Regions from separate parts of the Paenibacillus sp. CFBP 13594 genome, predicted to be linked through region 2. Evidence: riboswitches for the same ligand, from Rfam matches in the RefSeq annotation. Region 2 holds a riboswitch; each other region holds the start of a gene.

Region 1 (2,204 bases), on a different contig from region 2:
TATTGATCGTCCGGATGAAGCAGCTAAACCAACGTTCAAATTCAAGGATGCCCGCGCGAGCAGCAAAACGGTCTTTGAGGGCATTGATTTTGAAATTGGATATACGTATCCTTTGCTGCCCAAAATGACGATGACAATTGAACGTGGTGAGAAAATTGCCATCGTAGGTTGTAATGGTGTGGGTAAATCGACACTGCTGAAAACAATTCTGGGTAAAATATCTCCACTCAGTGGAAAGACCTTTTTGGGAGATTATCTCGAAACGGCCTATTTTGAGCAGGAAGTTCGTGCTGGAAATATCACGCCTATCGAGGATGTCTGGAATGAGTTTTCACATTTGACCCAGAATGAGGTCCGGGGTCATCTCGCTCGCTGTGGGTTGAAAAATGAGCACATTACCCGTCCGCTTAACATGCTGAGTGGTGGAGAACAAGCCAAGGTTCGTTTATGCAAACTTTTGATGCGTGAAAGCAACTGGATTTTATTCGATGAGCCGACAAACCATCTCGATGTCACAGCCAAAGCGGAGTTGCAGCGTGCTTTGCAAGAATTCAAGGGAACGGTGTTACTTGTATCTCATGAACCTGATTTCTACGAGGGTTGGGTTACCAAAACATGGAATGTCGAAGAATGGTCTGAGAAAAACTAGAAGATTCAAGATGTTTAACAGAAATGACGGTGACAAAAAAATCCGTCTATGGTAACATAGGCTACAACTTCATATGAACACTAGGGGGGCCGCACGATGCGGCTGAGATGGAAGAATGCGATTCCGGACCCTTTGCACCTGATCTGGATCATACCAGCGTAGGGAAGTGGCGAGCGCGTTTCAGCGAATGACGTGAGCAACGGCAATTCGAAAGGATTTCAACCGTCTGCTTAACGAATTGAAACATGCAGTTGCGTGTATAACGTTAAGGCTATAAGGTCTATAGCTTTATTACACGAAATGAACTGTATGCTTCAGTCAGTCATCTGGTCCTATAATTAACACGCAGCCACTCCCCTACGGGAGTGGCTTTTTTGTGTTTTCATAGCATTCACGCCTGGAAGGAGATGAACAGTACGGTAATTTCTCATGGACATGTTCACGAATCATTTGAATTGCATGTTGTATCTACGGGTGTAGGGAATCAAGCATCTTTTGTAAAAGCTGCAAAGGACGTTTGGCCATGGGTGGACTACATCCATATACGAGAGAAACAACTCTCGTGGCAACAAAAGATCGGTTGGGCTGAAAGTCTGCGTGGTGTTGGCGTTCCATCTTGTCGCATCGTTATCAATGGTTCAGAACTGCCACCACAGAATGACATCTATGGCGGTGTACATTGGGGGCAAGAGGCTATACGTAACTACAACCCTGCTGTTATAAGCAATGTCCAGCGAATTCGTCTGGGTGTATCTGTTCATTCAATCGATGAGGCAAAAATCGCTGAAGAACGGGGAGCCGATTACCTTTTCTTCGGGCATGTCTACTCAACCAACAGTAAGCCTGATCTTGAACCAAGAGGATTATATGCTCTGGCTGAAGTGTGCTCTGGTGTCTCCATTCCTGTCATGGCGATTGGGGGCATCAAACCGGGAAACATTCAGGCTATTCGCTCTGCAGGCGCACAGGGAGTTGCTGTGATCTCGAATGTATGGGCGAGCGTTTCCCCGGATCGGGCGGCTGCATTATTAAGGCAGAGTATCGTTGCTACAGAAGGTCTGAGCCGCTGAATCAAGGAGATGAGAGGATGAAAAAGATCATTACTGATAGACCGGATAAGATTCATGCAGAAACGATTATTGTAGGCGGAGGCGTTGTTGGATGTGCCATCGCATATGAGCTTGCTTCCCGTGGACAGGATGTGCTGTTGCTGGAGCGTTCGGCGATTGCAGGAGGCACTTCTTGCGCGGCGGCTGGAATGCTGGCGGCAGATAGTGAGGATTTTGCTCATCCTTTGATGGCTAAGCTCGCCAGGCAGAGTAGACAGTTACTTATCGAACAAAAGGTGCTAATGGCTACACTCAGTGAGGTAGAGACTGGCCTGCAACGCCAGGGATTCCTAACTCCTTTTCGTTCATACAGTGAATTAAGTAGGTATAAGGACAATCGGAAGTCTGCGTTGTCTGCTTCTACTGATGAGGTATGGTGGGATCGTTCCGTTTTGCAACAGGAGGCATCATGGCTCAACAGAGATACGTATGGAGCCTATTACAGA
Region 2 (2,204 bases):
TTATTTCTGTCCTCTCCGTCCTCGTGTAAATATTAAGTTCGTTTTATATGAGATATTTTATTGGGGTAAAAACGCGTTCGTATATGCTTTGCTCACGTCGACCTGTTCATCCAGCAGTTTTTTGCTAAACATCCAGTCGGTGTAGTTCTGCCATACTTCCTGTTTCTGTTCTCCCCAGCGCGGGGCGTCATCCGTGTACTTTGGACTAAGCCATTTCTGGCTTGCCAGGACCAAGTCTTTATCCAGATCCGGGACGGCCTTGATCAGAATATTCGCTGCGTCTTCGGGATGATCAATTGCGTATTGATATCCTTCTGAAGTGGCTTTCAGGAATGCTTTCACCAGCTCAGGGTCGTTCTGAATCGTCTGCTCGTTCGTTACGAGAACAGGCGTGTAGTAATCCAGTGCATCTGAATAATCCTTCACATATAACATGTCGATCGGTTCTCCGCGCAGTTCAGCTTCAATCCCCGTCCAGGCGTAGAAAATCCACGCGAAATCAATATCCCGTTTCACTGCGGTGAAAAAGTCAGCGTCACCCATGTTAATGTTTTTTACTTTGGATACATCGGCTCCGTCGCCTTCCATAATGGATTGCATCACGGCTTCTTCCACAGGCGAACCCCAACCGCCATAGGTTTTCCCTTCAAAATCTTTCGGTGACTTGATATTCCGATCCGCCGGAGCAGCGAACCCGGATGTATTATGCTGAATAACTGCTGCGATGGAGACGAGTGGAACACCTTGTGTACGGGCTTGAGTTACACTTTCCTGATAACTTACGCCAAAAGGCACTTCATTCGAGGCAACCATCGTATCTGCGCCGCCGGCACCTGGTTGTACAATCTCTACATTCAAGCCTTCGGCCTTATAAAAACCTTGATCTACAGCCGCATACAAGCCGGTATGATTCGTATTTGGTGTCCAGTCGAGTACGACTTTAATATCCTTGAGGGCTGCGTTGTCACCTTCGTTGCTGCTCTCCGTATTCGTGTTGCCGTTGTGTTCTGCCGGGGCAGCTTCTTTACCGCCACATGCGGCCACAGTCACCAGTAGTACACATAAGAGCAACAGTCCCATTGTTTTACGCCATTTCATCTGTGATTCTCTCCTTCGGTATGTCCGGCCGAGTGGCACGGGGTACTCCTTGGCTTCATATCCAATCATCTTGCATAAATCGACAGATTTATACCAGTTGGATCTGGATGACTTATTTTTGTTTCGATAAATAAAACAAAAAAAGCGTCCCGTAATCCGGGACGCGTGCAGGCGTTAGAGAGGTGGCGTTCAGCCAGAGGGCTGTGCCATTTCGATATACTCCGATTCCTACGCTGGCATGATCCAGATCAGGTCTAAGGGTTAGTATCTTGGTGGGATACACTCTCAGCCGGCCAATTCCGACTCCCCTGGGAAACTATGAAGTTACGGGCATTACTAGGTGTAATTATAGGCCAGCGGGTAGAACGTGTCCAGTCAGGAACTGGATGGGGACAGATATGAACTTATCAAACAGGCCTTTATACAGATGTATATCAGCCTGTTTAGATGTGTTATTTTCAATAATTATCGTTGCGAATCATATAAGGAAATCTGGCTGAGTGTAAAAGCACCGGATAGTGGGTCATAGCCTAAGTGCTGAAGATCTGGAGGGCTCCCAACAAATACTTAGATCAAATCCGATGTTTGATATCTCGTCGCATAAGGGCTGCTTTCCCTATTTCAGTGATCAGCTTTTGCTCGTTTGACCTTGAGCGGTGCAGCTTGAGTAATTTAAACAACATAATTTAGATACAAAAGGAGATAGTACTGCTATACAAATAAATACTTTTACATACAAATGGGGGAGTACTGAATGATCCTTAAAACCATAATCGCAATTATTTTGTCCTATAGTGTCTACGTTTTTTTCACGGCTTACCTTTTATTTTTGGTTCCGTCTCCATCGACTATTGAAAATACGGATATGCAAAAAGCGTTAACAGAAGGAAGTACAACAGATCGCGTAATGCTCCTGGAGGACGGCTTTCAATCGGGTCAGGTGAGAATCCAGACCATTCGAGAGGCGAAAACAAGCATCGACCTGGCGTATTACTCCATCCAAAAAGGAAAAACATCTCAACTCTTTTTTGCTGCGTTATTCGATGCAGCTGATCGGGGTGTTCATGTTCGAATCATTTTAGACGGGATTTTTCACAGCATGCGCG
Region 3 (2,204 bases), on a different contig from region 2:
GCCATCCCTATTATATCGGGTTCATGAGCCAAGGTAAATCAGAGAACTGGTTTATCTGGTTGTGTCAAAATGATTTGGCTAGTGCCAAATGAACAGATTCAATCGCATGAATACGTGTTGTATCAAATAATGGAACTTCTGAATCCTCTACTTTTACTAATAATCCAATTTCGGTGCAACCTAATATGATCCCCTCAGCTCCATCATCAACTAGCCTTTGGATCACCTTTTTATAATAATCCCTTGATAAGGGCTCAATTTTCCCTAAACATAATTCCTCATATATTATTTTATTGATAACTTTTCTATCCTCTTCATTCGGTATCAAAACCTTAATACCATTCAATTCAATTCGTTTTTTATAAAAGTCTTGTTCCATCGTATATTTAGTGCCAAGTAAACCAACCGTACTTATTTTGGACTTATGAATTTGATTTGCTGTTGAATCAGCAATATGTACAATGGGTAAACGCACTTTTTCTTCAATATGTTTAATCACTTTATGCATCGTATTTGTACAAATTACAATCATTTCTGCTCCTGCCTTTTCCAGAGACTGAGCAGCATTCCCTAATAATTCACCAGCACTTTCCCAATTACCTTCAGCCTGATAACGCTCGATTTCTTCAAAATCCACGCTATATAAGATGCATTTGGCTGAATGCAATCCTCCCAATTTATTTTTCACTTCTTCATTAATAATTCGATAATACTCTAACGATGACTCCCAGCTCATTCCACCAATAAGGCCAATCGTTTTCATATACACTCCCCTTTCCATTTAATACATCCCGAAAGCAGCATATAGAAATTTAATAGATATTGTACCGTATCTATCTGATTAAATAAACGAAGCGTATTATGAATCCGCGGAAAGCCAAGATCAGTACTCACATTCTTTCCGAGCGCCCCCTTTACATTCCACTTGCATGTGATATATGCTGAACACACAACTGCATATCTTGAACATTGCACTAGGGGAGCCTTACGGCTGAGACGAATCGAATGATTCGGACCCTTTGAACCTGATCTGGATCATACCAGCGGAGGGAAGTGGAGCGGCCTTTCAGTAAGCGGATTTTTTCATGTTGATGATGAAATTTAATGTGAATTGAACTTACAGACCCACTCATTTCTCCGGAAATGGGTGGGTCTTTTTCGCGTTCTGCGGGCAGATCAGAAGGTGTAATTAAAGATCCCGTAGTTTGAAGTTGAATTTGGAATAACAAGGGGGGACAAAACGAGATGGATAATAACATAACCATTCACAACATGAGCTACGCTTTCCCGGAAAAAAGGGATTCCCCCGTGCTCTCCAATGTGTCGATGCGTGTAGCCAACGGCGAATTCGTCTCGCTTATCGGCTCCAGCGGCTCCGGTAAAAGCACCCTTTTCAAGCTGCTGGCAGGCCTGCTTGAGCCAACCCATGGAACCATAGAAATTCCTTGGGTCCCTGAAGGAAAGCGACTGGGGCAGGTGGCCTATATGCCACAAAAGGACCTCCTGTTATCCTGGCGAACCGTCATGGAGAATTGCATGCTCCCCGCTGAACTTGCTCCAGAGCGGCAGGATAAGGGGAGAATTCGCGCGGACATTCTGGCTGGGCTCGACAGATTTGGCCTATCCGGCTACGCGCATGCTTACCCAGACGAGCTATCGGGTGGCATGCGCCAGCGTGTCGCGCTGCTTCGTACTTTGCTGACAGGTGGCCAACTCATGCTGCTGGATGAACCATTCGGCGCACTCGATGCCTTAACCAAACGGGAGATGCATCGCTGGTTGTTGGAACTGTGGGAGGGCTTTGGCAAAACCGTGTTGTTCATTACGCATGACATTGAAGAGGCGCTGCTGCTCAGTGATCGGATTATCCTGTTAACTCCGGGGCGCCAAGGCCAACAGCTACAGGATTTGACGGTACCTTTGCCACGTCCAAGACATTCGGACATGATCTATGAACCGGCGCTCGTTCAGATGAGACGACGACTGGAGGAACAATTGCATGCGAGAAGGTAACTTGGGAGACTGCATGAAGGATAGCGTAAGGCGTTGGCTTGCCCGTTATGGTCTGTTTCTTTGGCTCCTGCTCTTGTTGCTTGTCTTCTGGGAGTGGATTGTGCGTATGGGATGGGTGCCCTCCTTCATCATTCCAGCCCCAACGGCGATTGCCAGCTCCCTGTATGAGCATCGCTACCTCCTGCTGGCTA
Region 4 (2,204 bases), on a different contig from region 2:
AAATCCGCTAAACCGTCGAAATGACGAGATAGCGGATTTCATTAGTTCTTTGTATAGACTATTTTCTTTATGCTTTCGCAGGACAAGAAATACCGACCCGCCAACTCCTCTATCCTGACTCCATTGCAGAATAAGGATTTGATCTCAGCGTTTCGAGCAGAGACCCTACTCTTGCTCTCTGTTTTCTCGCCCCATTTTAGGTGCGCCTCTTTGGGTTTTGGGATATAAACCAATTCCCCTTGAACGTATTCTTGAATGATCCGTAACAATTCTTCCGGAAAAATAGACTCGGCTTTTGAATATTTCATGGGCCTCACTCCTTATTTAATAGATCAATAAGGTGCAAAGCCAGTTAGTAGAATATTACGATTCGTCGTTGGCAATGTGATTATTCCCGGGCTCTATGCAAAGCATTGCCATATCCTTCACTGGCTTTGCATAGAGCCGTGCATGTAAGAACCCTACCCCGATTGTTTTCAATAGCCTCACCTCCATAGAAAATAGATAGTTGCTATTTGCTTATTATATCAGGGCTTGTTGTTGAAATGTTTAATCATCTCTTTTTGGGCTGACACGTTCTGATTATTCGCTGTACTCATCTTGATTAGCTGCTCTCTAATTGAATTAACTAACATTGAACTCAAGGCTCCAGCCCCCATGACATCTCCCAAAAATCAAGCTCAAAACGACTGCACATCACGAAAATATCCTCCATCCGTTGGTACGTTCCCTCGCTACAGCCTTCTAATAGTTTATCCGTTAACGTCACAAGGGATTGATTGCTGTTGTTGTATTCAGAGGAAGCATATCCTGTGATCCACTCTCCGTAAAAAGGATGCTCAGCTGCACCTGGTTTTTGAGCAAGGACTTGACCAATCTCTGCATAACTCCATGAGCAGGCCAGAATGGATACAAGTACTTCTGCTATGCCACCCGCATGGGAAACAGAGAGCATATAGTTAGTGTAAGCTGCATTTTTCAGTGCAGGTTTTACCTGAAAAACATGATCCTCTGTAATTCCTAATCGCTCCATATAAGAACGATGAATTTTCATTTCGCCATTCAAGATGTTATCTACGTTTTTACTAAAAAACTGCATCAATTTGGGATCGTGCGACTTGACGATACCTAGTGCAAATACACGGGCATAATCATACAGGTACAAGTAGTCTTGCAGCAAATAATAACGAAATTGTTCGACCGGTAAGGAACCATCTCCGATTCCTTTAACAAAGGGATGCTCGAGACATTCCTTCCACACGGGCTGTGCTGCCTGATACAGTCTCTCTGAAATAGTCAACATATGTTCCTCCAATTCATAATGTACGTATTTAAAAACAAAAAAACGAAACATCCTATGGATGTTTCGCAGACAAATACACTAAAACAAGGGGGTTCGCATGAGCTACCCAAGTCAGCGTTTCATCGTTGCATCCCTACGTTGGCATTATCCAAATCAGGTAAGGTCGGTTTAACACCCTCTCAGCCGGTTAAGGCTCCCTCGCAAACGGTTGTATGTAGTTGATAACTTTCTTATCCCCATAAAAGAGAAAATAACATCCATTTAGTATATCAAGGGCTGTTAAATATAGTCAAGGCAGATTGTATCGCCCCTTATCACCCTTCGGTGACTTATGTAAACGATGAAAACCATCACAACAATGGTTGAGTTTTAGCCACTGTTATGATGGTTTCTATTCTTGCAATTACTGCCGATGGTTTAATGCCCGAGTTTGTTCTTTCCAACAAAAGTGATTATTCCGTACTGGGAAGTGTTTCTCCAGCTCTCATTGGTCATATCATTCCACTTGGCTACGTTCTGCTTACCTCCGCCCTGGTTGTCATTAATTTGAAGCTCGAAACCGAGAACATTTCCTGCTTTGGGTGTCAGTGAATGTAATTGGATTCTGGCTTCTACGAGATATCCTTGATTTGTTTTCTTCACAGCACTTACAAGGCGTCCGGGTGAGGCCCCCCCTGCAAAGGTTCCCACATTGTCTGCACTGATTCTGAACTGGGCATCATCATATTGAAAATACGGTGTGCGCTGGTGATTCTCGTCCAGGAAAATCTCAACCGAATCCTGATCCCATGGGTTAATGCTGTCTGTAATGATGTTTGGATCAGTGACGTCGATCAGCAGGTATAGATACTCACCTGACCACATTGCGCGAGCCACTGCCTCTGCACCTTCGCTCTGGTTC

Evidence for each region. Region 2 has a riboswitch for thiamine pyrophosphate ahead of IFU39_RS25175 (ABC transporter substrate-binding protein). Riboswitches for the same ligand answer to the same signal wherever they lie in the genome.
Region 1: another riboswitch for thiamine pyrophosphate. It lies ahead of IFU39_RS02310 (thiamine phosphate synthase); the one in region 2 lies ahead of IFU39_RS25175 (ABC transporter substrate-binding protein).
Region 3: another riboswitch for thiamine pyrophosphate. It lies ahead of IFU39_RS11020 (ABC transporter ATP-binding protein); the one in region 2 lies ahead of IFU39_RS25175 (ABC transporter substrate-binding protein).
Region 4: another riboswitch for thiamine pyrophosphate. It lies ahead of tenA (thiaminase II); the one in region 2 lies ahead of IFU39_RS25175 (ABC transporter substrate-binding protein).

What each region holds. Positions count from the first base shown of each region.
Region 1 covers NZ_JACYVQ010000001.1:478,835-481,038, forward strand. The annotation lists gene IFU39_RS02305 (ABC-F family ATP-binding cassette domain-containing protein) at 1-649, shown strand, start outside; TPP riboswitch at 722-831, shown strand; gene IFU39_RS02310 (thiamine phosphate synthase) at 1,057-1,719, shown strand; gene thiO (glycine oxidase ThiO) at 1,737-2,204, shown strand, end outside.
Region 2 covers NZ_JACYVQ010000009.1:145,008-147,211, reverse strand. The annotation lists gene IFU39_RS25175 (ABC transporter substrate-binding protein) at 58-1,098, opposite strand; TPP riboswitch at 1,306-1,418, opposite strand; gene IFU39_RS25170 (phospholipase D-like domain-containing protein) at 1,853-2,204, shown strand, end outside.
Region 3 covers NZ_JACYVQ010000003.1:9,205-11,408, reverse strand. The annotation lists gene IFU39_RS11025 (aspartate/glutamate racemase family protein) at 65-763, opposite strand; TPP riboswitch at 967-1,069, shown strand; gene IFU39_RS11020 (ABC transporter ATP-binding protein) at 1,246-2,013, shown strand; gene IFU39_RS11015 (ABC transporter permease) at 2,000-2,204, shown strand, end outside.
Region 4 covers NZ_JACYVQ010000001.1:998,061-1,000,264, forward strand. The annotation lists gene IFU39_RS04610 (CD3324 family protein) at 42-308, opposite strand; gene tenA (thiaminase II) at 641-1,303, opposite strand; TPP riboswitch at 1,416-1,513, opposite strand; gene IFU39_RS04620 (endo-1,4-beta-xylanase) at 1,721-2,204, opposite strand, start outside.